3 regions of the Diaphorobacter sp. B2A2W2 genome follow, and region 1 is predicted to be linked to each of the others. Evidence: predicted binding sites of a transcription regulator. Region 1 holds the regulator's gene; each other region holds the start of a gene.
What was found. The regulator LexA, encoded in region 1, represses DNA repair genes until DNA is damaged. The targets are predictions, from matches to a motif close to ACTGTATNNNNATACAGT.

Region 2: the regulator LexA is predicted to act here: its motif matches at 5,176-5,193, upstream of recA (recombinase RecA).
Region 3: the regulator LexA is predicted to act here: its motif matches at 4,575-4,592, upstream of AC1PPL_RS11515 (PA0069 family radical SAM protein).

Annotation. Positions count from the first base shown of each region.
Region 1 is NZ_JBWZOR010000001.1:518,598-528,565, forward strand. It holds gene lpxK (tetraacyldisaccharide 4'-kinase) at 1-443, shown strand, start outside; gene AC1PPL_RS02380 (Trm112 family protein) at 452-634, shown strand; gene kdsB (3-deoxy-manno-octulosonate cytidylyltransferase) at 631-1,419, shown strand; gene adk (adenylate kinase) at 1,541-2,197, shown strand; gene AC1PPL_RS02395 (asparaginase) at 2,285-3,256, opposite strand; gene lexA (transcriptional repressor LexA) at 3,339-4,013, shown strand; gene AC1PPL_RS02405 (hypothetical protein) at 4,175-4,576, shown strand; gene AC1PPL_RS02410 (pyridoxamine 5'-phosphate oxidase family protein) at 4,698-5,198, shown strand; gene hrpA (ATP-dependent RNA helicase HrpA) at 5,428-9,453, opposite strand; gene AC1PPL_RS02420 (NAD(P)H-dependent oxidoreductase) at 9,501-9,968, opposite strand, start outside.
Region 2 is NZ_JBWZOR010000004.1:96,513-106,480, reverse strand. It holds gene secF (protein translocase subunit SecF) at 1-764, shown strand, start outside; gene AC1PPL_RS09180 (DUF1631 family protein) at 848-3,202, shown strand; gene recX (recombination regulator RecX) at 3,444-3,899, opposite strand; gene recA (recombinase RecA) at 3,981-5,102, opposite strand; gene AC1PPL_RS09165 (MarR family winged helix-turn-helix transcriptional regulator) at 5,257-5,751, shown strand; gene AC1PPL_RS09160 (response regulator) at 5,801-6,475, shown strand; gene AC1PPL_RS09155 (sensor histidine kinase) at 6,555-8,000, shown strand; gene AC1PPL_RS09150 (LysR substrate-binding domain-containing protein) at 8,081-9,007, opposite strand; gene AC1PPL_RS09145 (Bug family tripartite tricarboxylate transporter substrate binding protein) at 9,118-9,968, shown strand, end outside.
Region 3 is NZ_JBWZOR010000005.1:231,412-241,379, reverse strand. It holds gene AC1PPL_RS11535 (acyl-CoA dehydrogenase) at 1-1,473, shown strand, start outside; gene AC1PPL_RS11530 (NAD(P)H-dependent flavin oxidoreductase) at 1,552-2,508, shown strand; gene AC1PPL_RS11525 (acyltransferase family protein) at 2,695-3,858, shown strand; gene rnk (nucleoside diphosphate kinase regulator) at 3,913-4,320, opposite strand; gene AC1PPL_RS11515 (PA0069 family radical SAM protein) at 4,599-5,756, shown strand; gene AC1PPL_RS11510 (putative quinol monooxygenase) at 5,812-6,111, shown strand; gene fghA (S-formylglutathione hydrolase) at 6,312-7,184, opposite strand; gene AC1PPL_RS11500 (S-(hydroxymethyl)glutathione dehydrogenase/class III alcohol dehydrogenase) at 7,291-8,406, opposite strand; gene AC1PPL_RS11495 (metal/formaldehyde-sensitive transcriptional repressor) at 8,442-8,708, opposite strand; gene AC1PPL_RS11490 (citrate synthase) at 9,022-9,968, opposite strand, start outside.

The DNA.
Region 1 (9,968 bases):
GCGAGCCCTGGCCGCGCGCGGTGGACCTGGTGCTCCACGCCGGCTCCCCGCCCGATGGGGTCGCGCCGCAATTCGCACTGTCACGTGAACTCGCCGCCCATGCCGTGAATGCCAGCGGGCAGCAGCTGCCGCTGGAGCAATTGCAGGGCGAACCGTTGCACGCACTCGCGGCGATCGCCCGGCCGCACGACTTTTTTGCGATGCTGCACGCGAGGGGCCTCCAGCCCGAGAGCGAGGAAGCACTGCCCGATCACTATGATTTTTCTAGCTGGAAGCGCCCGCCGGATAAGCGCTTACGGCTGATTTGTACCGAAAAAGACGCCGTCAAGCTCTGGCCCGCGCACCCGGACGCGCTGGCCGTGCCGCTGGCCCTGCGGATCCCGCCGGCCTTCTTCGACGCGCTCGACGCCCGCCTGGCGTCGCTATCATCGTCCGGCCATTGAGGAACACCATGGATCCCAAACTGCTTGAACTGCTGGTCTGCCCCGTCACCAAGGGCCCGCTGACCTACGACCGCGAACGCCAAGAACTCATCTCGCGCAGCGCACGGCTGGCCTATCCCGTGCGCGACGGCATTCCCGTGCTGCTGGAAAACGAGGCCCGCCCCTTGAGCGACGAGGAGCTGGAACAGTGAGTCGCGCCGCACCGTTCACGGTGCTGATACCGGCGCGCCTGGCCTCCACCCGCCTGCCCAACAAGCCCCTGGCCGATATCGCCGGGCTGCCCATGGTGGTGCATGTGGCCCGCCGGGCCAGCCAGAGCGGCGCCCAGCGCTGCGTGGTCGCGGCGGACGACGCGCGCATCGTCCAGGCCTGCCAGGCGCACGGGGTGCAGGCTCTGCTGACGCGCGCCGACCACGCCAGCGGCAGCGATCGCCTGGCCGAGGCCTGCGAGCTGCTGGGCCTGGCGGGCGAAGACATTGTGGTGAACGTACAGGGTGATGAGCCCCTCATCGACCCACGGCTGATCGACGCCGTGGCCGCACTGCTGCATGCGCGCGGCGATGCCAGCATGGGCACCGCCGCGCACGCCATCGACAGCGCGGAGGACTTTGCGAACCCCAACGTGGTGAAGGTGGTGCTGGACGCGCAGGGCCTCGCGCACTACTTCAGCCGCGCCCCCATCCCCCACGCACGCGACCACGGGCCGGGCAGCCTCTGGTGGCAGCCGGGCCAGACGGGGGTGCCCGTGGGTTTCGCACCGCTACGGCACATCGGCATCTACAGCTACCGGGCAGGCTTTCTGCGCCGGTTTCCACAGCTGCCAGCGGCGCCGACCGAGCAACTGGAAGCGCTGGAGCAGCTGCGCGCCCTCTGGCACGGCCACCGCATCGCCGTGCACGTGACCGGCAGCGCACCCGGTGCGGGCGTGGACACGCCAGCCGACCTGGAGCGCGTGCGCACCCTCCTGGGCGGCTAGCGCGGCCGTCAGCTTGGCGCATGGCCCGCGTGCTATCCTTGTTCGCAACAAGAGCACCTGTCCCGCGCTGGCGCGCCGACGGCAAGCGTGCCCGCTGATTTCAAAACACTAGAGGACATCCATGAGACTGATTCTGCTCGGCGCTCCCGGCGCCGGAAAGGGTACGCAGGCCGCGTTCATCTGCCAGAAATTCGGCATCCCCCAGATCTCCACCGGCGACATGCTGCGCGCCGCCGTCAAGGCCGGCACGCCCCTGGGCCTGCAAGCCAAGGCCGTCATGGATGCGGGCCAGCTCGTCAGCGACGACCTGATCATCAACCTGGTGAAGGAGCGCATCGCCGAGCCCGACTGCGCCCAGGGTTTCCTGTTCGACGGATTCCCACGCACCATCCCCCAGGCAGACGCCATGAAAGCCGCGGGCGTGAAGCTCGACTATGTGCTGGAGATCGACGTGCCGTTCGACGCCATCATCGAACGCATGAGCGGCCGCCGCTCCCACCCGGCTTCGGGCCGCACCTACCACGTGAAGTTCAACCCGCCCAAGGTCGAAGGCAAGGACGACGTGACGGGCGAGCCCCTGGTACAGCGCGAGGACGACAAGGAAGAAACCGTCAAGAAGCGCCTGCAGGTCTACAGCGACCAGACGCGTCCCCTGGTGGACTACTACTCCAGTTGGGCCAAGGCGGATCCCGTCAATGCGCCCAAGTACCGCGCCATCCAAGGCACCGGCAGCGTGGAGGAAATCACCCAGCGCGCCCTGACGGCACTGTCAAGCTGACGAACCCGCCGCCGGCGCCCGCCAACGCCCCGCAACGCGGGGCGTTGTGCTTTGTGTCCAGGCAAGCGCCTCGGCCCATGACGGTGCTTATGAATTAGCGGACTGCATCAGCTCCAGCAGCAGGCTGACCCGTGCTTTCACGGGGCTCAGCCCATCCGCATCGCGCCAGGGCGTGCCCGTCAGGTCCATCATCCGCCCCTGCGGGCAGCGCGAAGCCACGCGCACCTGCACCCCGGCCGCCACGGCACGCGCGAGCGCGGCCTCCAGCGCATGGTGCAGCGTGCCATTGCCGGTGGCGGCCACCACGATGCCGTGCACGCCCTTCTCCACCAGCCAGTCCACCAACGCGCCATCCACGCCGGCGTGGCTGAGGACGATTTCCACGCGTGGCCAGGCGGCACCTGGCGGGATCGGCACCAGCGCGCCATGCGCGGGCTGTTCCACCTGCGGCGCAAGGCCGCGGGCCCAGCGCACGCGCCCCGCTTCCATCCAGCCCTGAGGCCCAGCATCGCCGGAGTCGAACGCGTCCAGCCGCAGCGGGTGCACCTTGCTCACCTCGCGCGCCCCGTGCACCACGCCAGCGGCCGCCATCAGAACCCCCCGCGCTGAGGGGTCGGCCGCTAGAGTGACGGCATCCAGCAGGTTCTGCGGCCCGTCCGGCGCGAGCGCCGTGGCCGGACGCATGGCACAGGTCAGTACCACCGGCTTGGCGGTGGTATCGAGCAGGTTGTGCAGCAGCCAGGCGGTTTCCTCCAGCGTATCCGTGCCGTGGGTGATGACGACGCCGGCAACGGCCGGGTCGGCCAGGTGTGCGGCGCAACGATCGGCCAGGCGCGCCCACACGTCAAAGCCCATGTCCTTGCTGTCCAGTTGCACCACCTGTTCAGCCACCAGCGCGCCGCCCGCGGCCTGCACCAGCCCGGGCACCGCGGCCAGCAATTGCTCCACGCCGATCTGCCCGGCCGTGTAGCCCACGTTCGCACCTTGCACCGCGGAAGAGCCCGCAATCGTGCCGCCGGTGCCCATAACGACGATTTTTCTTGCAGCTGCCACTTGCATCCCTCCAAAAACTGTTCAAAAATACAGATACTGGATTAAAAAACAGTAACCCACTCAACCACCGACCGCATTGGATCGCACCATGCTCGACAGTCCCAAGCTCACCGCCCGCCAGCAGCAGATCCTGGACCTGATCCAGACCGCCATCGCGCGCACCGGCGCCCCGCCTACCCGCGCCGAGATCGCGGCAGAGTTGGGTTTCAAGTCCGCCAACGCGGCCGAAGAGCACCTGCAGGCGCTGGCCCGCAAGGGCGTGATCGAACTGGTCAGCGGCACCTCGCGCGGCATCCGCCTGCGCGGCGAAACCGTGCGCAACATCAATGCGGCGCGCGGCGCCCAGTTCAACTTGCCGATACCCGGCCTGTCCCAGCTCACGCTGCCGCTGGTGGGCCGCGTGGCGGCCGGCTCGCCCATTCTCGCCCAGGAGCATGTGGACCAGACCTATACGGTGGAAGGCAGCCTGTTTGCGCACAAGCCCGACTACCTGCTCAAGGTGCGCGGCATGTCCATGCGCGACGCGGGCATCATGGACGGCGACCTGCTTGCCGTACAGGCAACGCGCGAGGCGCGCAACGGGCAAATCATCGTGGCGCGCCTGGGCGATGACGTCACGGTCAAGCGCCTGCGCCGCACAGGCAGCGCCATCGAACTACTGCCCGAGAACCCCGACTACCCGGTGATCCGCGTCGAGCCGGGCGAACCTTTCGAGATCGAAGGGCTGGCCGTGGGCCTGATACGCAACACCATGCTCATGTAGTCCGTTGAATGCAGCGCCGCCGCAGGTGGCGGGCGTTTGGCAGGCGGTAGCCCGGGCATGCCCCGTGGCTGCGGCATGCCAACCCTGCGGATGCGCGCTTGACGTCCTTGGCAATCCTGCCTGTGTTCCACCTTCATGCCCTGGCATGCCGGAGTCTTCACATGGGATTTGCCCTCTTTGCCTTTGCCTCCCTTTCCCGCCCCTTGCGCCGCCTGCGCCGATGGGGACTGGCCGCACGCCATATGTCGCGCGGCGCGGCACCCTCTGCCTGCACCACGCACGGACGCGTTGATGCACTCCAGGGAGCGACGCCCAACGCCGGCCCTCCCGATAGCCCCGCCGTGGCGGGCATGGCGCCAGAAAACCCGGCCCGCCACCGCGCCTTTGCCATGCCTGCCGCGGATGCGGCCATACAGCACACAGGTCTGCGGCCTGCGATCTCTACCCGTTCGCTCCCCCTGCGCGTGATCCTGCGCCATGACACCGACGACGCCTGCAAGCTCGTGATTTCCGGCCGCATGGCCGATGTGTGCGCGGAACTGGAGCGCCTGGCCCTGCGCTGACCGCGGGGCACTGCTGCGACCACTTCTGACACTTTTCGAAGGCGTCGCGGCCGCAGCGCGTTCATCGCAGGTCCGTTTCTACAATGCACGGCACTTGCAACTGCCCGCCCCCAAGCACGCCATGACCCCCGAGTCCCGCCTGGACCGCTTGCTGCGGCAACTGCTGTGGGGCCGGCGCACGGCCGCGCTGGCAACGCTGCAAACCCTGCCCGGCGCGGAATCGGTGCCATCCATAACGCCAGCGGTGTCGTTCGTTCCGTATGCCATCGACTCCACGGCCCAGGTGCTGGTATTGCATGTCAGCGCCCTCGCCGCCCATACCCGCAACCTGCGGCAATCACCCGCGGTTTCTCTCCTGATCACGGCGCCCGAGGACGCGGCCCAGCCCGTGCATGCGCTGGAGCGCGTTGCCATCCAAGGGCAAGCCGTACTGCTTGCGCCCGAGGCAGCCGCCAGCGCGCGCGCCGCCTACCTGCGGCGCTTCCCTGAGGCAGCGCCCATGACGGCGCTGGGCGACTTCCAGTTCGTGCAGATCATCCCTTCGGTGGGCCGCCACGTGGCAGGGTTTGGCGCGGCGCGGGATTTATCTGCCGAGGAGCTGAAGGCGCTGCTCACGTCTTGACGCTGGGGCGATCAGCGCCGCCAGCTGTTGCATGGCAAGGCGCCGTTCCGCCCAGACGAGCGCTGGCGGCCGCAAGCCCGGTGCCCGAGAAGGCCACACCGGTCGCGGCCAGTGCCAGCTCGGTGACGGGTTGGCGGACGCTCGCCGTGCGCGCCAAAGCATGAACGGCCCCGCGGCGGCCGGTGGCGGCACACCTGTCCTGCAGGCTTGCCTCGCGCGCGAGCCGCTCTCAAGACACCAGTTGCGACCAGACCTTGTCCAGCCGCTTGCCGCTGACCGGATACGGCGTGCGCAACTCCTGCGCGAAGAAGCTCACGCGCAGTTCCTCCAGCATCCAGCGGTACTCTTGCATGCGGGCATCCACCTGGCCCTTGCGCTCGGCCACCAGGCGCCAATAGCGCTGCTCCAGCGGCTGCAGTTCCTTGAGCTTGGCGGCATCGCGTGCCGGGTCGGCGCGGTACTTGTCCAGGCGCGTGGCGATGGCCTTGAGGTAGCGCGCGTAGTGCTGCAGCTGCGCCCAGGGCGCGGCGGCGATGAACTGCTTGGGCATCAGGCGCTGCAGCTGCTGTGACGCGTCGGCCGTGGCCTCGGGAGCGTTCTTGGTGTCTTTGATCTTGCGCTGCGTGGCGGCGTATTCGATGAGGATGGCCGCCGCCATGCGCGCCACCTCGTTGGCGATCAGCGTGAGGCGCCCGCGCCCATCCTGCACGCGCTGCTTGAACTGTGCCTCGTTGCTGGGCAGCGGCTCTTGCAGGAAGGCGCGGTCGATGGCCACGTCGATGATTTGTGCGCGCAGCTCCTCCTGCGTGCCCAGCGGCATGAAGGCCACGGCCATTTTCTGCAGATCGGGGATGTTCTTTTCCAGGTACTTGAGCGCGTCCTTGATCTGCAGCGCAAACAGCCGGCGCAGGCCCACGCGGTGGCGCGCGGCGGCGACTTCGGGTTCGTCGAACACCTCGATGCCCACCGCATCGCCATGGTCGATGAGCGCGGGGAAACCGATCAGCGTCTGGCTGCCCTTGGCGATCTCCATCAGCTCGGGCAGTTCGCCAAAGCTCCAATCCTCGTAGCGGGCATCGGCCTTGCGGGCCGGGGGCGCGCCGACAGGCGGTTCTTTTTTGATAGCTGCTGGCGCCCGGTTTTCCTTGGTTTCAGATGGTTTTCCACCGGAATCTGGCTTCTGGTGAGGGCCACCAGCTATCTTTAATGAAGCAAGCGCCTGGAACGCCCCACGTGCCTTGCTCCCCCACTCCGCCTTGAGCGCGCCCAGATTGCGTCCCTGGCCGAGCTGGCGGCCGTGCTCATCCGTCACGCGAAAGTTCATGAACAGGTGCGGGCTGAGCATGTCCAGCTTGAAGTCCGCGCGCTTCACGTCGAGCGAGGTCTCGTCGCGCACTTGCTTGAGCAGCGTGTCGATCAAGCTGCCCTGGGCCCAACGCTCTTCCTCGGTGAACAGCGACGCCAGCCGCGCAGCACTTTCCGGCAGAGGCACGAAACGGCTGCGCGGGCGCTGCGGCAGGCTCTTGAGCAGCGCCTGGATCTTGTCCTTGAGCATGCCGGGCACCAGCCATTCCGCACGCTCCTCGCTCACCTGGTTCAGCACGAACAGCGGCACCGTGACGGTGACCCCATCGCGCGCGTCACCGGGGCTGTGCAGGTAGCTGGCCGTGCAGTCCACGCCGCCCAGCTTCACCGTCTTGGGAAAGTTGTCGGTGGTGATGCCCGCGGCCTCATGGCGCATCAGCTCGTCGCGCTTGAGAAGCAGCAGGCCGGCGTTCTCCTTGCCGGCACTGCGGAACCACTTGTCGAACGTGGCGCCGCTGTACACGTCTTTGGGAATCTGCTGGTCGTAGAAGGCGAAGATGAGCTCGTCGTCCACCAGCACGTCCTGGCGGCGGCTCTTGTGCTCCAGCTCCTGCACCTTGCGCACCAGCTTGAGGTTGGCGCCCAGGAACGGCCAATGCGTCTCCCACTCGCCCTCGACCAGCGCCTGGCGAATGAACAGATTGCGCGCCTCGTACGGATCCACGCGGCCATAGCTCACGCGGCGGCCGTTGTAGACCACCAGGCCGTAGAGCGTGGCGCGCTCGAGCGCCACCACGTCGGCCTGTTTCTTGGACCAATGCGGGTCCAGCAACTGCTTCTTGAGCAGATGGCCGCCCACCTCTTCCAGCCATTGCGGTTCGATCGCCGCGATACCGCGGCCGTACAGGCGCGAGGTCTCGACCTGCTCGGCCGCGACGATCCAGCGGCCGGGCTTCTTGGACAGGTGCGCGCCCGGGTGCGGGTGGAACTTGATGCCGTGCGCGCCCAGGTAGGCCTCGCTCTCCTCGGCCTTGTAACCAATGTTGCCCAGCAGGCCCGACAGCATGGACAGGTGCACGGCCTCGTAGCCCGCGGGCTCGGTGTTCACCTGCCACTGGTGCTCCCGCACCACGGTGAGCAGCTGCGAATGGATGTCGCGCCACTCGCGCACGCGGCGGATGTTGATGTAGTTCTGGCGCAGCAACTGCTCCCACTGCCGGTTGCTGAGCTTGTGGGTGGCCTCCTCCGCATCGGCGGGGTGGAACTGTGCGAGGCGCTCCTCGCCTGCGGCTTCCGCTTGCGCGCCGCTGCTGCGCTGTGCGACGGGCAGGAAGGCCGTGTTGCGCGCTGGGGCCGCGGGGGCGGTCTGGGCCGCCATCTCCTTGCGCGTCTTGGCGACGATCTTGCCGCCGCGCGCATCCTGCAGCCACTTCCACAGGCGCAGGTAGCCGGTGAACTCGCTTTTCTCGTCATCGAACTTGGCATGCTGCTGGTCGGCCTGCTGCTGCGCCTCCAGCGGCCGGTCGCGCACGTCCTGCACGCTGAGGGCCGAGGCAATGACCAGCACCTCGGCCACGGCGCCGCGGGTGCGGGCCTCCAGGATCATGCGGCCCACGCGCGGGTCCAAGGGCAGGCGCGACAGTTCGCGGCCCATGGGCAGCAAATTGCCGCGCTCGTCCACGGCGCCCAACTCCTGCAGCAGTTGATAGCCGTCGGCGATCGCACGGCCCGAGGGCGCCTCGAGGAACGGGAAGTTCACCACGTCACCCAGGCCCAGCGACTTCATGCGCAGGATGACGCCCGCCAGGGACGAGCGCAGGATTTCGGGGTCGGTGAAGCGGTCGCGCTGGTGGAAGTCCGCCTCGTCGTACAGGCGGATGCAGATGCCGTTGGCCACGCGGCCGCAGCGCCCGGCGCGCTGGTTGGCCGCCGCCTGGCTGATGGGCTCCACCAGCAACTGCTCCACCTTGCTACGGAAGGAATAGCGCTTCACGCGCGCCGTACCTGCGTCAATGACGTAACGGATGCCCGGCACGGTGAGCGAGGTCTCGGCCACGTTGGTGGCCAGCACGATGCGCCGTCCGGTGTGGCCGTCGAAGATGCGGTCCTGCTCGGCCTGCGACAGGCGCGAGAACAGGGGGAGTACCTCGGCGTTCCGCAGCACTGGCGAGTGCTGCAGGTGCTTGCGCAGGTGGTCCGCCGCCTCGCGGATCTCGCGCTCGCCGGGCAGGAAGACGAGGATGTCTCCGCCCTTGCCGCCCGCCCACAACTCGTCCACGCCGTCGGCAATGGCATCGTTGAGGTCGAAGTCCTTCTTTTCTTCAAAGGGCTTGTAGCGCATCTCCACGGGATAGGTGCGCCCGGACACCATGATGACCGGCGCCGGACCGGCCTTGCCCTCGAAGTGCTTGGCGAAGCGCTCCGCGTCGATGGTGGCCGATGTCACGACCACCTTCAAATCGGGCCGCTGCGGCAGGATCTGCTTGAGGTAGCCCAGCAGGAAGTCGATATTCAGGCTGCGCTCGTGCGCCTCGTCGATGATGAGCGTGTCGTAGGCCTTGAGCAGCGGATCGGTCTGCGTCTCGGCCAGCAGGATGCCGTCGGTCATCAGCTTGACCGAAGCGCCCTTTTGCAGCGTGTCCTGAAAGCGCACCTTGTAACCCACCACCTCGCCCAAGGGGGTGTTCAACTCCTCGGCAATGCGCTTGGCCACGCTGCTGGCGGCAATGCGCCGCGGCTGGGTGTGGCCAATCAGGCGCCCGCGCGTGCCCTCGGGCGCATTGCACTTGCCGCGTCCCAGGGCCAGCGCTATTTTTGGCAACTGCGTGGTCTTGCCCGAGCCCGTCTCGCCGCAGACGATGATGACCTGGTGCTCGGCCATGGCCGCCATGATCTCGTCGCGGCGGCTGGAGACGGGGAGTTGCTCGGGAAAGGTGATCGTGAGGGGCATAGGGGCGGGAATTATCCCAGCCCCCAGGCACCCGTGCCGCACCAGGGTCAGGCGGAGAACATGGCCTCCATCTCCCGGCGCACCCGATAGGCGTGGGTGGTGGTGTCCATCTCCACATCGTCCCAGGACAATGCCTGGCCTTTTGCCACCGGGCGCACCACGCGCGCGCTGTGCACCAGGCCCAGCGGCAGGCCCCTGAGGCTGCGCGACGTCGCAGCCGGCAGCAGCTTGCCCCAGACGGTGTAGCCGCCCTCGCCATCCAGCAGGTCGCCCGGGCGCAGGTCACGCTTGGCCGTGGCCACCACATCGGCGTTCCAGCCCTGGGGCACGCCGGTGGGCTCGCCGCGCAGCGCCACGCTGGCCACCGACATGCCCACCTCCAGCCCGATGAGGTGCCAGCGCTTGTACAGCGTGAAGTAGCGGCCCGTGGGGTCGGTGTGGGCGTTGTATTCCTCGAAACAGTGGCGGATGTAGTCAGTCTCGCCTTCCACCGTGACCCACACGCCCATGCGGAT
Region 2 (9,968 bases), on a different contig from region 1:
TGCGCGACACCGTCGCGGGCCTGGGCTATGCCGACGTGGTGGTGCAGAACTTCGGCACCTCGCGCGACGTGATGGTCCGCCTGCCCGTGCAAAAGGGCGTCACCTCGGCCCAGCAAAGCGAGCAGGTGCTGAGCGCGCTGAAGGCGCAGGACCCCGAGGTCACGCTGCGGCGCACCGAGTTCGTGGGCCCGCAGGTGGGCGAAGAACTGGTGCACGGCGGCCTCATGGCGCTGGGCATGGTGGTGCTGGGCATCGTCATCTACCTGGCCTTCCGCTTCGAGTGGAAGTTCGGCGTGGCAGCGGTGATCGCCAACCTGCACGACGTGGTCATCATTCTGGGCTTCTTTGCGTTCTTCCAGTGGGAGTTCTCGCTGTCGGTGCTGGCCGGAGTGCTGGCGGTGCTGGGCTATTCGGTGAACGAGTCGGTGGTGATCTTCGACCGTATCCGCGAGGCCTTCCGCAAGTTCCGCAAGCTCAACACGCATGAGGTGATCGACCACGCCATCACCTCCACCATGAGCCGCACCATCATCACCCACGCCTCCACCGAGGCCATGGTGCTGTCCATGTTCTTCTTCGGGGGCCCCAGCCTGCACTACTTCGCACTGGCGCTGACCATCGGCATCCTGTTCGGCATCTACTCGTCGGTGTTCGTTGCCGCGGCCATCGCCATGTGGCTGGGCGTCAAACGCGAAGACCTGGTCAAGGCGCCGACCCGCAAGGAAGGCGACCCGGCCGACCCGAACTCCGGCGCCGTGGTCTGACGATGCGCGTGCGCAGCCGCCTTGTCCGCGTGCCGATGCAAAGGCCGGGGCGCGACAGCGGCTGGGGCTAATATCGGAGCCCTATGGATTTTTCGCCCACTTCCACTGCCCACCGACGGCTGGCCCACCTGGCCCGCCAGCGTTTCGTGGAGGGGCTGTGCGCCGGCCTGTCGGCGCTGGACAAAACAGTCCATGACTTCCTGACCGAGTTGATGGGTCAGACCGCCACGCAGCGCGACATGCAATTGCGGCGCGATGCCTGGATGGGCCATCAGGCCCACCGCAAGACCTGGGTGGAACACCTGGGCCGGGCCTGGCGTGAAAGCCTGGCGCCGCCGCCCGTCACGGGGCGCGGCACCCTCAACGCGTCGAAGGCGTTCGATGGGCTTGAACTGCTGGGCGACGACGTGCTGGAGAACAAGATCATCGCCTCGCGCATGGCGCTGACCCTCACCGAGCATGTGGCCGCTCCCTTCGATGCCGCGCGGCAGCGCACACAGCATCTGGAAGGCCGCGAGCTGGCCAGCACCGATATCCTGCGCCCCGAAACCCTGTGCCTGCATCTGGTCGAGCAGTGGTTGGAGGTGGGCCTGCAGCGCGACCATTTGCAGATGGTGATCGACCCGCTGCAGCGCGAACTGGCGGCGCTGGCGCTGGCGCAGTACCAGGCCCTCGTGAAGCTGTACGACGAACAGGGCGTCGTGGCGCAGGACGACCTGCGCGCCCGCGTGCGCCGCGCGGCCGCCGGCCCCAACACCGGCAGCCCCGGCGAGCCGCCGCCCGCGTCCGGTCCCGTGGGGCTGGCCTCGCAGGCATTGCAACAGTCGCGCGCCGCGCTGGGGCGGCCCACGGAATTTGCCCCCACGCGCCAGGCGGCGTCGGCCTTCATGCCCCCGCCCCCCGGCATGCGCGGGCAGCCGGCGATGGCCGGCATGGGCAGCCCGCTGGTGCGCGCGCGCCAGCGCGCCCAGGGCGTGATGATGCAGCTGCGGCGCTTGCTCACGCAGCCCACCACGGGCTACGACATGGTCAAGGCACCCCCCGCGTCCGCGGCGCTGGCCCATGCGCTGGCGGCGCACCGCGTCTCGGCCGACAGCTACTACAGCGACGTGGCCACGCTGGTCGAGGACTACAGCCCACAGGCCGTGGTCCGCGTGGCGAGCGCCGTGCGCGAGCGGTCCGTGGAGTTCAAGAAGAAGGCCAGTACCGCCAGCGAGAAGGCCATCATCGAGGTGGTGGCGTTGATGTTCCAAAGCATCCTGAGCGAAGACCGCATCCCGCCCTCGGTGCGCGTGTGGTTTGCACGCCTGCAGGTGCCGGTGCTGCGCGTGGCGCTGGCCGAGCCCGAGTTCTTCAGCAACCTCACGCACCCCGCGCGCCAGCTCATCGACCGCATGGGCGCCTGCGTGCTGGGCTTTGACGCCAGTTCCATCAACGGCAGCGCGCTGGAGGCCGAGATCCGCCGCATCGTGCAGGTGATCGAGCAGTACCCCGAGACCGGCCAGCGCGTGTTCCAGCTGGTGCATGACGAGTTCGAGAAATTCCTCGCCAAATTCCTCACCGAGAAGCAGGGCACCTCGCGCATCGTCAGCGTGGCCCAGCAGGTGGAGCAGCGCGAGACACTGGCGATCCAGTACACCATCGAGCTGCGCGCGCTGCTCAAGGACATGCCGGTGCGCGACGAAATCCGCGAGTTCTTGTTCAAGACATGGGCCGAGGTGCTGGCGATGTCGGCCGTGCGCGACGGGGCCCAGCATGCCAGTACCGCCGCCTTCAAGCGCGCCGCGGCCGACCTGGTGTGGGCGGCGGGCGCCAAGCCCAACCGCGCCGACCGTGCGCTGGTCATCCAGAACCTGCCGGCGCTGCTGCAGAGCCTGCGCCAGGGGCTGGCGCTGATCGGCGTGGCGGGGCCCGAGCAGGACGCACAGATCAAGGGAATCACCGACACGCTGGCCGACGCTTTCCTCTCCAAGACGGCCTCGATCCCGCAGGCGCACATCGATGCCATGGCCAAACGCCTGGCGAACCTGGAGGACTACATCGGCGACGAGGCGCTGGGCGACATGCCGCTGAGTGCGGACAACATCGAGATGCTGCTGGGCATCGACGCCTCGTCCATCCACGTCATCGCCGACAACGGTGCGCCTGTGCAGGACGACATGGTGGCCTGGGCGCAGCAGCTGCCGCTGGGCACGTGGTTCACGCTGGACCACAACGGCGCGTCCACGCAGGTGCAATACGCCTGGCACAGCCAGCGCAAGCAGCTGCACCTGTTTGCCACGCGCGATGGCGGCAGCTACCTCATCCAGCTGCGCCGGCTGGGGGCCTACCTGCAGGCGGGCCTGCTGGTGGCGCAGGAGGAGGAGAGCCTCACGCTGCGCGCCACGCGCGATGCGCTCACCAAGCTGGACGCCAACCCGGAGCGCCTGCTGGGTTGAGTGGTCGCGCAGCGGCCCAACGCGCACAACGGGGGCCGGCTGCGCACAGCCGCGCCGCGGGCCTCAAGCCTCAAGCCTCTGGCATGTCCGTGGCGGCGCTGAAGCCATCGCGCGTATTGCGCGGCCTGGCATTGCACGACGGCGCGGCGTTGCGGGGTGCGACCGGTGGCGGACTGCGCGTCGACAGCTGCTATGGATGAAATAGCTTTTGACGCTGAACAGCAGCGCGCCAAGCCCCGTTCTATTCCCATTCATCACCACCCCGCACCACGCGGCGCACCACGTCGGCGGCGAAGCCACGCGTGGCCAGAAAGCGCATCTGGCGCGCACGCTCCTGCGGCGTGTCGGCGGGCTGGTCGCCAAAGCGCTGGCGCCACACGGCCCGGGCGCGCTGCAGTTCGGTGCCCGCCAGCTGGGCGGCGGTGCTGCGCACCAAATCCTCGTCCAGCCCCTTGCGCCGCAGCTCCTGCAGCACGCGCTGGGTGCCGAAGCGCTCCGCGCGGCGGTGCACCACAGACTCGGCCACGCGCTCTGCATTGATGAAGTCGCGCGCCTGCAGCTCGTCCAGCAGCGCCGGCAGATCGTCGCCCTCCTGCACGTGGCGCGCCAGCTTGGCCTGCAGTTCGCTGCGCGAATGCTCGCGCTGGGCGAGCAGGCGCAGCGCACGGCCCTTGAGGGAGAGGGCGGTGAATCCCATGAATGCTATTGAAAAAAGAGCTTCCAGCGCTTGATAGCCAAGCGCTGGAGGCAGATTTCGCTCAAAAACCCCGGTGCGCGGTTACGCTTCGATCTCACCCGTCTTGTCGGCCTTTTTGCCGCGCGCAGGCTTGTCTTCGGGCAGGTCGGCCGCCGGGCTCGCGTGGCCCGTGGGCAGCAGTGCGATGCCCAGGCTTTCGCGCACCTTGTTCTCGATCTCCACGGCCAGGCCGGGGTTCTCGCGCAGGAACTCGCGGGCGTTGTCGCGGCCCTGGCCGATTTTCTCGCCGTTGTAGGCATACCAGGCGCCACTCTTTTCCAGGATGCGCGCGTTCACGCCCATGTCGATGATCTCGCCCTCGCGCGAGATGCCCTCGCCGAACAGGATGTCGAACTCGGCCGTCTTGAACGGGGGCGAGACCTTGTTCTTCACCACCTTCACCTTGGTCTCGTTGCCGATCGCCTCGTCGCCCTTCTTGATGGTGCCGGTACGGCGGATGTCCAGGCGTACCGAGGCGTAGAACTTCAGCGCGTTGCCGCCGGTGGTGGTCTCGGGGCTGCCGAACATCACGCCGATCTTCATGCGGATCTGGTTGATGAAGATGACCATGCAGTTGGTCTTCTTGATGGTGGCGGTGAGCTTGCGCAGTGCCTGGCTCATCAGGCGTGCCTGCAGGCCGGGCAGGGCGTCGCCCATCTCGCCCTCGATTTCGGCCTTGGGCGTGAGCGCGGCGACCGAGTCCACCACGATCAGGTCCACGGCGCCCGAGCGCACCAGGCTGTCCACGATCTCCAGCGCCTGCTCGCCCGTGTCCGGCTGGCTGATGAGCAGGTCGGTGAGCTGAACGCCGAGCTTGCTGGCGTACTGCACATCCAGCGCATGCTCGGCATCCACGAAAGCGCACTGGCCGCCTTGCTTCTGCATCTCGGCGATGACCTGCAGCGTGAGCGTGGTCTTGCCCGAGCTTTCCGGTCCGTAGATCTCGATCACGCGGCCGCGCGGCAGGCCGCCCACGCCCAGGGCGATGTCCAGACCCAGCGAGCCGGTGGAGACCACCTGGATGTCCTCAATGGCCTCGCCCTCGCCCAGGCGCATGATGGTGCCCTTGCCAAACTGCTTTTCGATCTGCGCGAGGGCGGCTTGCAGGGCCTTGGCCTTTTCGCTGTTGACGGCGGTTGCGTTGCCTTTGACGGTGGCGTCCATGAAATGCTCCTTCGGGTCGGGTCGGGGTCACGGTGAAATCGTGTGCCTGCCTGGAAACTGTTTCCAATGACAGGCTGGATGCTTGAACAGTAGTTTATGGGCGGTTGATGCGTTATCCAATCAATTTTTGGTCAGTTTGGCTGACAATATGCGGATGACCGCTCCCCCCAGCTCCGACGACCGTTGGCGCCAGACCCACCTGGGCCGCCTGCTGGGCCATGCCATGCGGCGCTTCGATGCGCGTGTGCTGCAGCTCATGGCGCGCGACGTGCAGGTGCCGCTGGCGCTGTCCAACCTCGCGGCGCGCGACCAGGTGAGCGCCGCGCACATCCACATCACGCGGCATCTGTCGCTGCAGGGGGACCGCCTCACCGACCTGGCCGAGCGCGCGGGCATGGCCAAGCAGTCCATGGCCGCGCTGGTGGAGCAGTGCGCGGCCTGGGGTCTGGTCACGCGCGAGCCCGATCCGCGCGATGCGCGTGCGCGCCTGGTGCGCTTCACGCCCACGGGACTGGCGTGGCTGCAGGCGTTTCGCGCGGCGGTGGCGCAGGCCGAGGGCGAGTTCCGCGCCGAGGTGGGGCAGGACGTGGCCACGGTGGTCGCGCTGGGTCTGGAGGCCTATGCCGGCGGCGAGGGCACGGCGGCCTAGAATTCAGATAGAGCGCAGGCCGGCGCACGACAACCAGGAGAGACACCCCATGCGCATCCTCATCGCCGAAGACGACCAGGTGCTTGCCGACGGGCTGCTGCGCACGCTGCGCGGCTCGGGCGCCGTGGTGGACCATGTGGCCAGCGGCACCGAGGTCGATACCGCGCTCCTGACCAACAACGAGTTCGACCTGCTGATCCTCGACCTGGGCCTGCCCAAGATGCACGGCCTGGAGGTGCTCAAGCGCCTGCGCGGGCGCGGCTCGGCGCTGCCGGTGCTGATCCTCACGGCGGCCGACAGCGTGGACGAGCGCGTGAAGGGCCTGGACCTGGGCGCCGACGACTACATGGCCAAGCCGTTCGCGCTGTCGGAGCTGGAGGCGCGCGTGCGTGCGCTCACGCGCCGCGGCATGGGCGGCACCAGCAGCGCCATCCGCCACGGGCCCCTGGTGTACGACCAGGCGGGCCGCGTGGCCACCATCGACGGCAAGATGGTGGAGCTGTCCGCGCGCGAGCTGGGCCTGCTGGAGGTGCTGCTGCAGCGCGCCGGCCGCCTGGTGAGCAAGGAGCAACTGGTGGAGCGCCTGTGCGAGTGGGGCGAGGAGGTGAGCAACAACGCCATCGAGGTCTACATCCACCGCCTGCGCAAGAAGATCGAGCGCGGGCCGATCCGCATCGCCACCGTGCGCGGCCTGGGCTACTGCCTGGAAAAGATCCCCGGCTGACGGCACCTGTGGATGCTCTGTTATTGATAGCTGCTTGCGCTTGATGCATAAGCGCTAGCGGCCAAAAACACCCACCACCTTGAAAATCTTCCAGCGCGAGCAGCGCTCCCTCTTCGGCGAAATCCTGGACTGGATGCTCACGCCGCTGCTGCTGCTGTGGCCGGTGAGCCTGGCGCTGACCTGGCTGGTGGCCCAGGGCCTGGCCAACAAGCCCTTCGACCGCGCGCTGGAGTACAACGCCCATGCGTTGGCGCAGCTCGTCACGGTGCACGACGGCAAGGTGCTGTTCAACCTGCCCCAGCCCGCCAGCGAGATCCTGCGTGCCGACGAGTCCGACATCGTTTATTACCAGGTGCTCTCGCCCACGGGCGACTACCTGTCGGGCGAACGCGACCTGCCGCGCCCGCCGCCCGAGGAGCAGGCGTTCTCCGGCGAGGTGCGGCTGCGCGACGCCGAGCTGCGCGGCATCGACATCCGCGTGGCCTACATCTGGGTGCGCGTGCCGCTGCCCGATGCGCCCGCCGCGCTGGTGCAGGTGGCCGAGACACGCGCCAAGCGCAGCGTGCTGGCCACCGAGATCATCAAGGGCGTGATGCTGCCGCAGTTCGTCATCCTGCCGCTGGCGGTGCTGCTGGTCTGGCTGGCACTGGCGCGCGGCATCAAGCCGCTGCACCAGCTGGAGGAGCGCATCCGCGCGCGCAAGCCTGACGACCTCTCGCCGCTGGACCACAAGGCCGTGCCGATGGAAGTGGCGCCGCTGGTGGATTCGGTGAACGACCTGCTGCGGCGCCTGTCGGAATCCATGGCCACGCAAAAGCGCTTCCTGGCCGACGCCGCGCACCAGCTCAAGACGCCCCTGGCCGGGCTGCGCATGCAGGCCGACCTGGCGCAGCGCGAGGGCACCAGCACCGAGGAGCTCAAGCAGTCGCTCAAGCAGATCGGGCGTTCGTCCATCCGCGCCACGCACACCGTCAACCAGTTGCTGGCGCTGGCGCGGGCCGAGGGCGGCAGCGCCGTGGTGCAGCGCCAGCCGCTGGACCTGGCGCGGCTGGTGATCGAGGTGGTGCGCGACAGCGTGCCGCGCGCCATGGACAAGCACATCGACCTGGGCTACGACGGCGTCGAGCCCGGCACCAATGGCGTGTGGATGGACGGCAACCCCACGCTGCTGAAGGAACTGGTGCGCAACCTGGTGGACAACGCCATCAACTACACCCCGTCCAGCGCGCAGCAGCCCGGCGTGATCACCGCGCGCGTGCTGCCCGACCCGTTCAGCCATGTGCTGCTGCTGCAGGTGGAGGACTCGGGCCCCGGCGTGCCCGAGGCTGAGCGCGAACTGGTCTTCCAGCCCTTCTACCGCGCGCTGGGGACGGACGCCGACGGCTCCGGCCTGGGCCTGCCCATCGTGCGCGAGATCGCGCGCCAGCACGGCGCCGAGGTGGAACTGGAAGACGTGCGCCCCGGCGCGGCCATGCCCGGCGCGCGCTTCAGCGTGCGGTTCGCGGCACGCGAATCGGGGCCATAGCGCTGCCGCTGTCCGATGCTATCGATAAAATAGCTGCTCGCGCTTGATGGGAAAGCGCTGGAGGCCATTTTGAGGTGGATTCAAGCAGCCGGTGCGGCCGTGCCCGCTGCGGGGTCCGCCAGGGCCAGCAGCCAGTCGCGAAAGCGCACCAGCGTGGCCAGCTGCGCACGCGACTCGGGGTAGCACAGCCAGTAGCCCAGGTCGCTCGTGTAGCCGCCGCCGGGCAGCGGCTCGGTGACCGTGCCGGCGGCAATCTCGTCCTGCACCAGGCAGCGCGGCACCAGGGCCAGGCCCATGCCCACCGACACCGCGCGGATGATGGTCTGGAACTGGTCGAACTGCGGGCCGGCCAGCGGGTCCAGGCCGTTCACGCCGTGCGCCTCGGCCCAGTGCTGCCAAGCGCCGGGCACGCTCACGTGGCGCAGCAGCGTGTGGCGTGCCACGTCCTGCGGGCTGTGCAGGGGCGGCGCGCCGGCCAGCCCGGCGCGCGGGCCGATCAGGGCCACGTCGTTGCCCGTCAGGTAGTGCGCGCGTGCGCCCGGCCAGTGCCCGTCGCCGAACAGGATGGAGCAGTCCAGCTCGGGGTCGGCAAAGTCGTAGCCGTGCACGTAGGGCACGAAGTGCAGCGTGATCTGCGGGTGCTGCGCACGCAGCTGCGGCAGGCGCGGAATCAGCCACTTGGCGGCCAGCGTGGGCAGCACCGACAGGTGCAGCGCGCCGCCCTCGTCGCCGCTGGTGATCAGCTCCAGCGTGGCCGCCTCCAAGCGGGCGAGCAGGGCGCTCACGGCCTTTTCGTAGCGCTCACCGGCGGGTGTGAGCGACAGGCGCTTGCGGCTGCGCTCGAACAGCGGAACGCCCACCCAACGCTCCAGCTCCTGCACCTGCTTGCTCACCGCGCTCTGGGTGAGGTGCAGCGCCTCGGCCGCGCGCGAGATGCCCCCGAAGCGGGCCACGGTACAGAACGCCCGCAGCAGGTGCAGCGGCGGGTGAAGGCGGCGCAGGATCATGGGGTTTGCCGATCAAAACATTCCACAATGGAATGATAACAGGCACAGCTATTGCTTTTCCGTCCGCACCCCTTCGTTTATCTTTCGTGCACCATCAAAGGAGTGAGTCCATGCAACGTCGCAAACTGATTGCCGCGCTGGCGGTTACCTCTGTAGTTTCTGGAATGACCTTCGCCCAGGACAACAGCCGTCCCCTGCGCATCGTCGTGCCCTTCCCGCCGGGCGGCGCCACCGACATTGCCGGCCGCTCGCTGCAGGAACCCCTGCAGCGCCTGCTGGGCCAGCCGGTGGTGATCGAGAACAAGGCCGGTGCGGGCGGCTCCATCGGCATGGCCGAGGTGGCGCGCGCCACCGACGGGCTGACCTTCGGCGTGGCCACGCTGTCCACCCACGGCGTGAACCCGGCCGTGCTGGGCAAGCTGCCCTACGACCCCATCAAGGACTTCGTCGGCGTGACCGAGATCGTCAAGGCGCCCGGCATCATCGTGGTCAACCCCAAGGTGCTGCCCGTCAAGGACTTCGCCGACCTCGTGAAGCACCTGAAGGCCCATCCCGGCAAGGTGGAATACGCCACGCCGGGCAACGGCACCATCGGCCACATGTGGGGTGAGCTGTTCAAGAGCGCCACGGGCACCAGCATGGTGCACATCCCCTACCGCGGTGCGGGTCCGGCCACCAACGACGTGCTGGGCGGCCAGGTGCCGGTGTACTTCGACCAGGTGGCCTCGTCGCTGCCGCACGTGAAGGCCGGCAAGCTCAAGGCCCTGGCCGTGTCCTGGCACGAACGCCTGGCCGTGCTGCCCGACGTGCCCACCTATGCCGAGCTGGGCTACAAGCAGGCCAACGATGCGTCGTGGTTCGGCCTGGTGGCGCCCAAATCCACCCCCGCGGCCCAGGTGCAGCGCGTGCAACAGGCCGTGGCCCAGGCCCTCAAGGAGCCGGCGGTGCGCGATCGCCTGGC
Region 3 (9,968 bases), on a different contig from region 1:
ATCGGCGCGGCCTGCGTGGAAATGCTCAACAGCGCCAACCTGAGCTTTGCGCTGTGCCCGCTGCTGACCGATGGTGCCATCGAGGCGCTGCTCACGGCCGGCAGCGACGAACTCAAGGCCACCTACCTGGAAAAGCTGGTTACGGGCGAGTGGACCGGCACCATGAACCTGACCGAGCCGCAGGCAGGCTCCGATCTGGCGCTGGTGCGCACCAAGGCCGATCCCCAGCCCGACGGTACGTACAAGGTCTTCGGCACCAAGATCTTCATCACCTATGGTGAGCACGACATGGCGGAGAACATCGTGCACCTGGTGCTGGCGCGCGTGGCGGGTGCGCCCGAGGGCGTGAAGGGCATCAGCCTGTTCGTGGTGCCCAAGTTCCTGGTGAACCAGGATGGCAGCCTGGGCGCGCGCAACGACGTGCATTGCGTGTCCATCGAACACAAGATGGGCATCAAGGCGTCGCCCACGGCCGTGCTGCAGTACGGTGATAACGGCGGCGCCATCGGCTACCTCGTGGGAGAGGAAAACCGGGGCCTGGAATACATGTTCATCATGATGAACGCCGCGCGCTACGCCGTTGGCGTGCAGGGCATCGCGGTGGCCGAGCGCGCCTACCAGAAGGCCGTGCAGTACGCGCGCGACCGTGTGCAAAGCCGCCCGGTCGACGGCAGCGTGGCCGGCAGCGCCGCCATCATCCACCACCCCGACGTGCGCCGCATGCTGATGACCATGCGCGCGTACACCGAGGGTTGCCGCGCCATGGCCACCACGGCTGCTGCGGCCTACGACGCCGCGCACCACCATCCCGATGCCGAGGTGCGCAAGCAGAACGCGGTGTTCTATGAATTCATGGTGCCACTGGTCAAGGGCTACAGCACCGAAATGAGCCTGGAAGTGGCCAGCCTGGGCGTGCAGGTACACGGCGGCATGGGCTTCATCGAGGAAACGGGCGCTGCGCAGTACTACCGCGACGCGAAGATCCTCACCATCTACGAAGGCACGACCGCCATCCAGGCCAACGACCTGGTGGGCCGCAAGACGGCGCGCGACGGCGGCCAGACGGCCAAGGCGATCGCCGCGCAGATCGAGGCCACCGAGGGCGAGCTGCGCGCCAGCGGCACGGCCGACGCTCAAGCGGTGGCCCAGCGCCTGGCTGCCGCACGCCAGGCATTCCTGGAGGTGGTGGATTTCATCGCTGGTGGCGCCAAGGCCCACCCCAACGACGTGTATGCGGGCAGCGTGCCCTACCTGATGCTGGCCGGCAATCTGGTGGCGGGCTGGCAACTGGCGCGCGCGTTGCTGGTGGCGCAGGAGCTGTCCGCCAAGGGACAGGACGTGGCCTTCATGCAGGCCAAGATCGCCACGGCGCGCTTCTATGCCGACCACCTGCTGACCAAGGCGCCGGGCCAGCGCGACGCAATCGTGCACGGTGCGGCCAGCGTCACGGCTCTGCCGCTGGAAGCATTTTGAAAATTGCTTCTGTTTTGATAGCTGCTAGCGCTTGCGGGTAAAGCGCTACAGCCCATTTTTATTATGGAGACCGTCCGAATGTCCAAACTGCCCCCAGCGTTGCAGAAACCCTCGCTGCCCGTCATCGGCTCGCCGCTGTTCATCATCAGCAACCCTCAACTCGTGATCGAGCAGTGCAAGGCCGGCATCGTGGGCTCCATGCCTGCGCTCAACGCACGGCCGGCGGAGCAACTCGACGACTGGCTCGCCGAGATCACCGAAACGCTGGCGGCGTGGGACAAGGCGCATCCCGAGTCGCCCTCCGCTCCGTTCGCCATCAACCAGATCGTGCACAAGAGCAACGACCGGCTGGAGCACGACATGCAGGTCTGCGCCAAGTACAAGGTGCCGATCGTCATCACCAGCCTGGGCGCGCGCGAGGACGTGAACCAGGCCGTGCACAGCTGGGGCGGCATCGTGCTGCACGACATCATCAACAACAAGTTCGCGCACAAGGCCATCGAGAAGGGGGCCGACGGCCTCATCGCCGTGGCGGCGGGCGCGGGGGGGCACGCAGGGGTGAAGAGCCCGTTTGCGCTGATCCAGGAAATCCGCCAATGGTTTGACGGTCCGCTCGCGCTGTCGGGCTCCATCGCCTCGGGCGGCGCCATCCTGGCCGCGCAGGCCATGGGCGCGGACTTCGCCTACATCGGCTCGGCCTTCATCGCCACGCACGAGGCGCGCGCCATCGATGCGTACAAGCAGGCCATCGTCGAGGGCAACTCCGACGACATCGTCTACAGCAATCTGTTCACGGGTGTGCACGGCAACTACCTGGCGCCGTCAATCCGCGCGGCAGGCCTGGACCCCGACAACCTACCGGAGTCCGATCCGAGCAAGATGAACTTCGGTGGCGACGCCAAGAAGGCTTGGAAGGACATCTGGGGCTGCGGCCAGGGCATCGGCAGCATCACCGAGGTCACTTCGACGGCTGAACTCGTCGCGCGCCTGCGCCGCGAATACCAGCAAGCGCGCGAGCGCCTGGCCCTGGGCTGATGCCCGCGCGGGGCTGCAACGTAGCCCCGTTGGCCCAACGGCGCCCCAGGGGCGCCGTTTTTGTTGATGCGCGTCCGCTGTGTAGCGGTCAGCAGCATCAGCGCAAAAGGCGCAAAATCTCGGGCTTGCCCGATTACCGTGAACCCCCGTCGCAGGCCTGCTGCCGGCACGGGGTTCCTGTTTTGAATGTCCCAGCACACCCCGTCTCATGCCTCCCGCAGTGCGTTGATCGACTGCACCAAAGGCCTGGCCTGCGCCGCCATCGTCTGGCACCACCTGGCGTTCTACGGGCCCATGTCCGACGTGGCGCGCCAAGCGGTGCCGGGGTTGATCGACTGGCTCTACGAATACGCGCGCATGGCGGTGCAGGTGTTCCTGGTGCTGGGGGGATTCCTGGCAGCGGCCAGTCTGGCGCCGCAGGGGCAGGCGCGCTTTACCGACCCTGCCCAGCGCATCGCACGGCGTTTCGTGCGCCTGGTGGTGCCCTACGCGGTGGCGCTGGTGATCGCCATCGTCGTGCAGGCGACCGTGCAACCGTGGTTCGACCACGCCTCGGTATCCGACGTGCCGGACCTGGGCCAGTTGCTCGCGCATGCGCTGCTGCTGCAAAGCGTGCTGAACGAGGAGTCGCTGTCGGCCGGCGTGTGGTACGTGGCCATCGACTTTCAGCTGTTCGCCCTCACCACGCTGGTCCTGACTGGGGTATCACGCGCGGCGGTGGCGCTGCGTGCGCGCGGCATGTCCCGCTACTGGCCCTGGGCCCTGAGCGGCGCGCAGGCACTCGTGGCGACGGGCGTCGCCGCCTCGCTGCTGTACTTCAACCGCGACGCCGATTGGGACGTCTGGGCGGTGTATTTCTTCGGTGCCTATGGCCTTGGCATGCTGGCCTACTGGGCCGTGCAGTCGCCCCGCGCGCTGGGAGCCTGGAGCTGGGCGCTGCTGATCGCGGCGCTGGTGGTGGCTGCGTTGGCACTGGAGTGGCGCCCCCGCATTGCGCTGGCCGGCGTGACTGCGCTGCTGCTGGTGGTGGCCATGCGCAGCCTGGCCATGCAGCGCTGGCAAGGCTGGGCACCGCTCAGCCGGCTGGGGCAGATCTCGTATTCGGTATTCCTCGTGCACTTTGCGGTGTGCGTGCTCGTCAACGCGGTGGAAAGCTACTTCTGGCCGCAGTCAGTAGCCGCCGCGATGGCGGGCATGGGCATCGCTTTCGTGCTGTCGATCGCCGCGGGCCACCTGCTGTACGAGCGTGTGGAGCGCCACGTTCCCACATGGCAATCTGCGCTGCGCTGGCAGGCCGGGCTCGTGGGAACCGGCTTGCTGACCACCGCGCTCATGGCAGGCCTGCGCTGACGAAAAAAAGGCAGCTAGTTATGGCTGCCTTGGTCTTGGGTGGTGCGATCGCGCTCAGCGATGCAGTTCACCCGCGTTCTCGGGTTGGAAATCAATGGCGTCCACGCGCACGGTGACCTGGCCGGTGGGGCTGGGCATCTGGAATTCGTCGCCCACGCCCAGGCCCAGCAGTGCGATGCCGACGGGTGCGAACACCGACACCTTGTCGCCCGAGCCGTCCATCTCCTTCGGGTAGACCAGCGTCAGCGTGTTCGTCTTGCCGGTTTCCAGCAGCGTGAAGCGCACGGTGGAATTCATGGTCACCACGTTGGGGGGCATGTCCTTGGGATCGAACACGTCGGCGCGGTCCAGTTCGGCCTCCAGTGCCTCGCGGCCAGGAAAGGGGGCGGTTTGTTTTTCCAGCAGGGCTTCGATGCGCTCCAGGTCCAGGGACGACAGGATGATGTGGGGCTTGCGCTGCATGGTGTGATTCCCTTGTAAACGATAGTGAAAGCGCGTCTGCCGGGCAGCCGCGCTCAAACGGACAAAAGCCCGGGCAACGGGGTTGTCCGGGCCAAGGCATGTTCTCAAAAAAAGCACTAAATTGGGTGCGGAAGTGGTGAATTGTGCGGCCTGGTGCCGCGTTTGCCAAGCGATCTCACACGCGCGCAGTGCGAATTGCGCTGCGCTTGCAGCCCTCCGGCAAATGGCGTAGGCCTTTGGATATTGTCAGAATAACTGTTTATTTATACAGTTATTCAATGCATTCCGAAGACGATCCCCCGCCCTCACTGGCTCCTGTCGTATGGGCGCCCGCGCAGCCGCTCAAGGGGCGGGGTACGGCCACGCGTATGGCCCACCGCTTTATGCGCGATGCGCGCGAGGCGTTCGACGACGGCTGGGGCGGGCCGGAGGAGGGTGTGACGGGCGACGAAAGTGCCGCGCCCGCCGCGCCGCTGACCCAGGTGATCTGGGAAGACGCGCGCAGCGCGCTGTGCGGCAACGATTCGCCCGACATTTTCTTCGAGCAATCGGTGAACCCTTACCGCGGCTGCGAGCATGGCTGTGTGTACTGCTACGCACGGCCCACGCACAGCTACCTCAACCTGTCGCCGGGGCTGGACTTCGAGACTCGCATCATCGTCAAGCGCAATATCGCCGCGGTGCTGCGGGGCGAGTTGGCGCGCGCCAGCCATCGGCCTTCGGTGGTCAACATCGGCTCCGCCACCGACTGCTACCAGCCGGTGGAGCGTGAGCTGCGCCTCACGCGTGCGCTGATCGAGGTGATGCGCGATGCACGACACCCGTTCTCGCTGATCACCAAGAGCAGCGGCGTGGAACGTGACCTGGACCTGCTGGCTCCGCTGGCGCACAGCCGGCTGGCGGCGGCCTACGTGACCATCACCACGCTGGATGCGCGCCTGGCCCGCGTGCTGGAGCCGCGCGCAGCCGCGCCGCATCGGCGGCTGCGCACCATCCGCGCGCTGGCCGAAGCCGGCGTGCCCGTCGGCGTGAGCGTGGCGCCGCAGATTCCTTTCATCACCGAGGACATGGAGCAGGTGCTGGCCGCTGCGCGCGATGCGGGCGCCACCTCGGCCTTCTACACGGTGATCCGCCTGCCGTGGGAACTCAATGCCCTGATGCGCGAGTGGCTGCAACTGCACTACCCGCAGCGTGCCGAACGCGTCCTGGCGCGCATTCAGGATCTGCACGGCATCGACGCAACCGCGCGTATCGCGGGCAAGAGCTACGACAGCAGCCACGCCACGCGCATGAAGGGCTCGGGCCTGTGGGCCGACCTGTTGCGCCAGCGCTTCGAGAAGACCTGTGCGCGCCTGGGCCTGAACCGCCAGCGCACGGAACTGGACCTGTCGCAGTACCGCCCGGCGCTGGCGCGCGGGCAGGGCGTGCTGTTCTGAGCGCGGTGCGCGCCGCGGCTAGCATGGGCGCTTTGCTGTGGGGAGGGAGTGCTGAATGCTGTTGATCGTAGGAACCATTCGCCTGCCGGCGGACGGGCTGGCCGCCGCGCTGCCGGCCATGCGGGCGATGGTGCAGGCTTCACGGGCCGAACCGGGCTGCATCGAATATGCGTATGCGCAGGATGTGCTGGACGCCGGGCTGATCCACGTGCATGAGCTGTGGCGCAGCCAGGACGACCTGGACCGCCACTTCGCCAGTGCCCACATTGCGCAGTGGCGCGCTCTGTGGCCGGCGCTGGGCATCGGCGGGCGTGACCTGCGCGCCTACGCGGTGGGTGCGCCCCGCCCGGTGTGAGCGGTTTGGCGGGCGTCGGGTGTCAGACGGTGCATGACCTCGGGCGGCTTGGGCAACCGCGAAAGGGCGGCAGAAACGCGGCCAATCGCGGCCAGTCGCGGCGCAAGGCGCACCCCTCGTGCGGGCTGTAGCGGGCATCCGCAACGGCGCGCGGACAGGTTGGGCTGAACGAGAGAGCCGGGCGGTTCGTTCACACTGCCTCAGGCGCCCAACTGCTGCGCGTGGTGGCGCAGGTGGTCGTCGATGAAGCTCTGGATGAAGTAGTAGCCGTGGTCATAGCCTGCGTGGCGGCGCAGCGTGAGCGGCTGGCCGATGGCGCTGCAGGCCGCCTCGAACAGGTGCGGGTGCAGTTGATCGGCCAGGAATTTGTCGTCCAGCCCCTGGTCGATGAGGATGCCGCCGGGGTAGGGCGCGAGGGGCTGGTTCTCCATGAGCACGGTGGCGTCGTGCTCTCCCCAGGAGGTGCGGTCCGGGCCCAGGTAGCCGGTGAGCGCCTTCTCGCCCCAGGGGCAGCGCGTGGGGGCGCAGATGGGTGCGAAGGCCGACAGGCTCTTGAACCGCCCCGGGTGGCGCAGTGCCAGCGTCAGCGCGCCATGGCCGCCCATGCTGTGGCCAAACAGGCCCAGCCGGGCACCGTCGATGGGCAGGGCGTTGGTGACAAGCGGCAGCAGTTCCTCCAGCAGGTAGCTTTCCATGCGCCAGTGCGTGGACCAGGGGGCTTGCGTGGCGTCCAAATAGAAGCCCGCGCCCACGCCGAAGTCCCAGGCGTCGGCCTCGCCCGCCACGCCCGCGCCGCGCGGGCTGGTGTCGGGGGTGATGAGGGCCAGGCCCAGCTCTGCCGCCAGGCGCTGGGCGCCGGCCTTGATGGGGAAGGTCTCCTCGGTGCAGGTCAGGCCCGCGAGGTAGAGCAGCGCGGGGACCTTTCCATCTGCACTCTGGCCCGCCAGCGCACGGGGCGGCAGGTAGACGGCGAAGCGCATCGGCAGACCCACTGCGTGCGAAGCATGGCGGTAAAAGCGTTGCTCGCCGCCAAAGCAGGCGTGGGCCGAGAGTTGTTCCAGGGTGTCGGACATGGGCGTGTTGCTCCTTTTTAAGTAGCTGTTGGCGCTTGGTATGGGAGGGATTCAGTAATAAAAGTACTGGAACCCCTTGTGCATCAAGCGCCAAGCGCTCCTGTTTTTATGCAGCGTAGTTCACCACCGAGCGGATCGACTTGCCCTCGTGCATCAGGTCGAACGCCTGGTTGATGTCCGTGAGGCCCATGGTGTGGGTGACGAACGGGGCGAGCTGGATCTTGCCGGCCATGGCGTCCTCCACCATGCCGGGCAGTTCGCTGCGGCCCTTGACGCCGCCGAAGGCCGTACCCAGCCACTTGCGGCCCGTGACGAGCTGGAACGGGCGAGTCGAGATCTCTTGTCCCGCACCGGCCACGCCGATGATCACGCTCTGACCCCAGCCGCGGTGTGCGCATTCCAGCGCCGCACGCATCACGTTGACGTTGCCAATGCACTCGAAGCTGTGGTCCACACCCCAGCCAGTCATCTCCACGATCACCTGCTGGATGGGCTTGTCGAAGTCCTTGGGTTTCACGCAGTCGGTGGCTCCGAAGGTGCGTGCCAGGTCGAACTTGCCCGGGTTGGTGTCGATGGCGATGATGCGGCCCGCGCCGGCCAGGTGGGCGCCCTGGATCACCGCCAGGCCGATGCCGCCAAGGCCGAACACGGCCACGCTGTCGCCCGGCTGCACCTTGGCGGTGTTCTTGACCGCGCCCAGCCCGGTGGTCACGCCGCAGCCCAGCAGGCAGACCTGCTCGGGGTTGGCATCGGGGTGAACCTTGGCCAGCGACACCTCGGCCACCACGGTGTATTCGCTGAACGTGGAGCAGCCCATGTAGTGGTACACGGGCTGGCCGTTGTAGCTGAAGCGCGTGGTGCCGTCGGGCATCACGCCCTTGCCCTGCGTGGCGCGCACGGCCACGCACAGGTTGGTCTTGCCGCTCTTGCAGAACAGGCATTCGCCGCATTCGGCGGTGTACAGCGGAATCACATGGTCGCCCGGCTTGACGCTGGTGACGCCTTCGCCCACCTCCACCACGACGCCCGCGCCCTCATGGCCCAGCACGGCGGGGAAAATGCCCTCGGGGTCGTCGCCGCTGAGCGTGAAGGCATCGGTGTGGCATACGCCGGTGTGGGTGATCTTGACCAGTACTTCGCCCTTGCTGGGCGGGGCCACGTCGAGTTCGACGATCTGCAGAGGTTCACCAGCTTTGAAGGCGACGGCGGCGCGGGATTTCATGGGAGGGCTCCTTGTGGTGAAAGGGTGGGGGGACGTTACTTCAGGTACGAGCGCAGCAGGGCCAGCGTCTCGTCCACGGCCTGGGGCGAGGGGGCGGGCTCTTGCGCCAGGGTTTCGCGCACATGGCTGTCCAGCATGTCGGCCATCAGCCCATGCACGGCGCCGCGCAGGGCGGCCAGCTGCTGCAGGATGGGTGCGCAGTCGCTGCCCGCCTGCACGGCGCGCTCCAGCGCCTCGGCCTGGCCGCGGATGCGGCGCAGGCGCGTGATGGCGCGTTGCTTGTCTTCGGCGGTATGGGGCATGGCGGTTGGATGGGCGGGCGTTGTGCCGGGACGTGTTGCTATGTGCCTTGTACTAGGGGGAAGTATAAATCGATGGCGCTTTAGGATAAAGCGCTGGAGGGCAATAAATGCCTATTACTGGGAGGGGGTATAGGTGGATGCGCCTGATCGGAGTGTCGCGCGGGCATTGGCGGCGCAGCGGTTGACCGCGGCTGCAGCACGCTTCCCGTTGTGCGCAGCAAAAAGGCACGGACGCAAAAAAGCCCGCAGGCAACAGGTGCGTGCGGGCTGGGGGCGGGGCACGCCTGCCTTCGCGGCAGGCGGCGCTGCTTGATCAGCGCTTGTTGAGGGCCGGAACGTCGCGGCGCTCGGCGCCCACGAACAGCTGGCGGGGGCGGCCGATCTTGTACTCGGGGTCGCCGATCATCTCGTTGAGCTGGGCGATCCAGCCCACCGTACGGGCCAGCGCGAAGATGCCGGTGAACAGGTTGACCGGGATGCCGATCGCGCGCTGCACGATGCCGGAGTAGAAGTCCACGTTCGGGTAGAGCTTGCGCTGCACGAAGTAGTCGTCCTCCAGGGCGATCTTCTCCAGCTGCTTGGCCAGGGCGAACAGCGGGTCCTTTTCGAGGCCCAGCTCGGCCAGCACTTCGTTGCAGGTTTCCTGCATGAGCTTGGCGCGGGGGTCGTAGTTCTTGTACACGCGGTGGCCAAAGCCCATCAGCTTCACGCCGGAGGACTTGTCCTTGACCTTCTCCATGAACTCGCCCACCTTGGACACGCCGCCCATGGCCTGGATTTCTTCCAGCATGTTCAGGCAGGCTTCGTTGGCGCCGCCGTGGGCAGGGCCCCACAGGCATGCCACGCCGGCAGCGATGGCGGCGAACGGGTTGGTGCCCGAGGAGCCGCACAGGCGCACCGTGGAGGTGGAGGCGTTCTGCTCGTGGTCGGCGTGCAGGATGAAGATGCGGTCCATCGCGCGTTCGATCACGGGGTTGACCTTGTAGTCCTCGCAGGGCGTGCCGAACATCATGCGCAGGAAGTTGCCTGCGTACGAGAGGTCGTTGCGGGGGTACATGTAGGGCTCGCCCTTGCCGTACTTGTACGCCATGGCCACCAGCGTGGGCATCTTGGCGATCAGGCGAATGGCGGAGATCTCGCGGTGCTCGGGGTTATTGATGTCCGTGCTGTCGTGGTAGAAGGCCGACAGCGCGCCCACCAGACCGGTCAGCACGGCCATGGGGTGTGCGTCGCGGCGGAAACCGCGCAGGAAGAACTGCA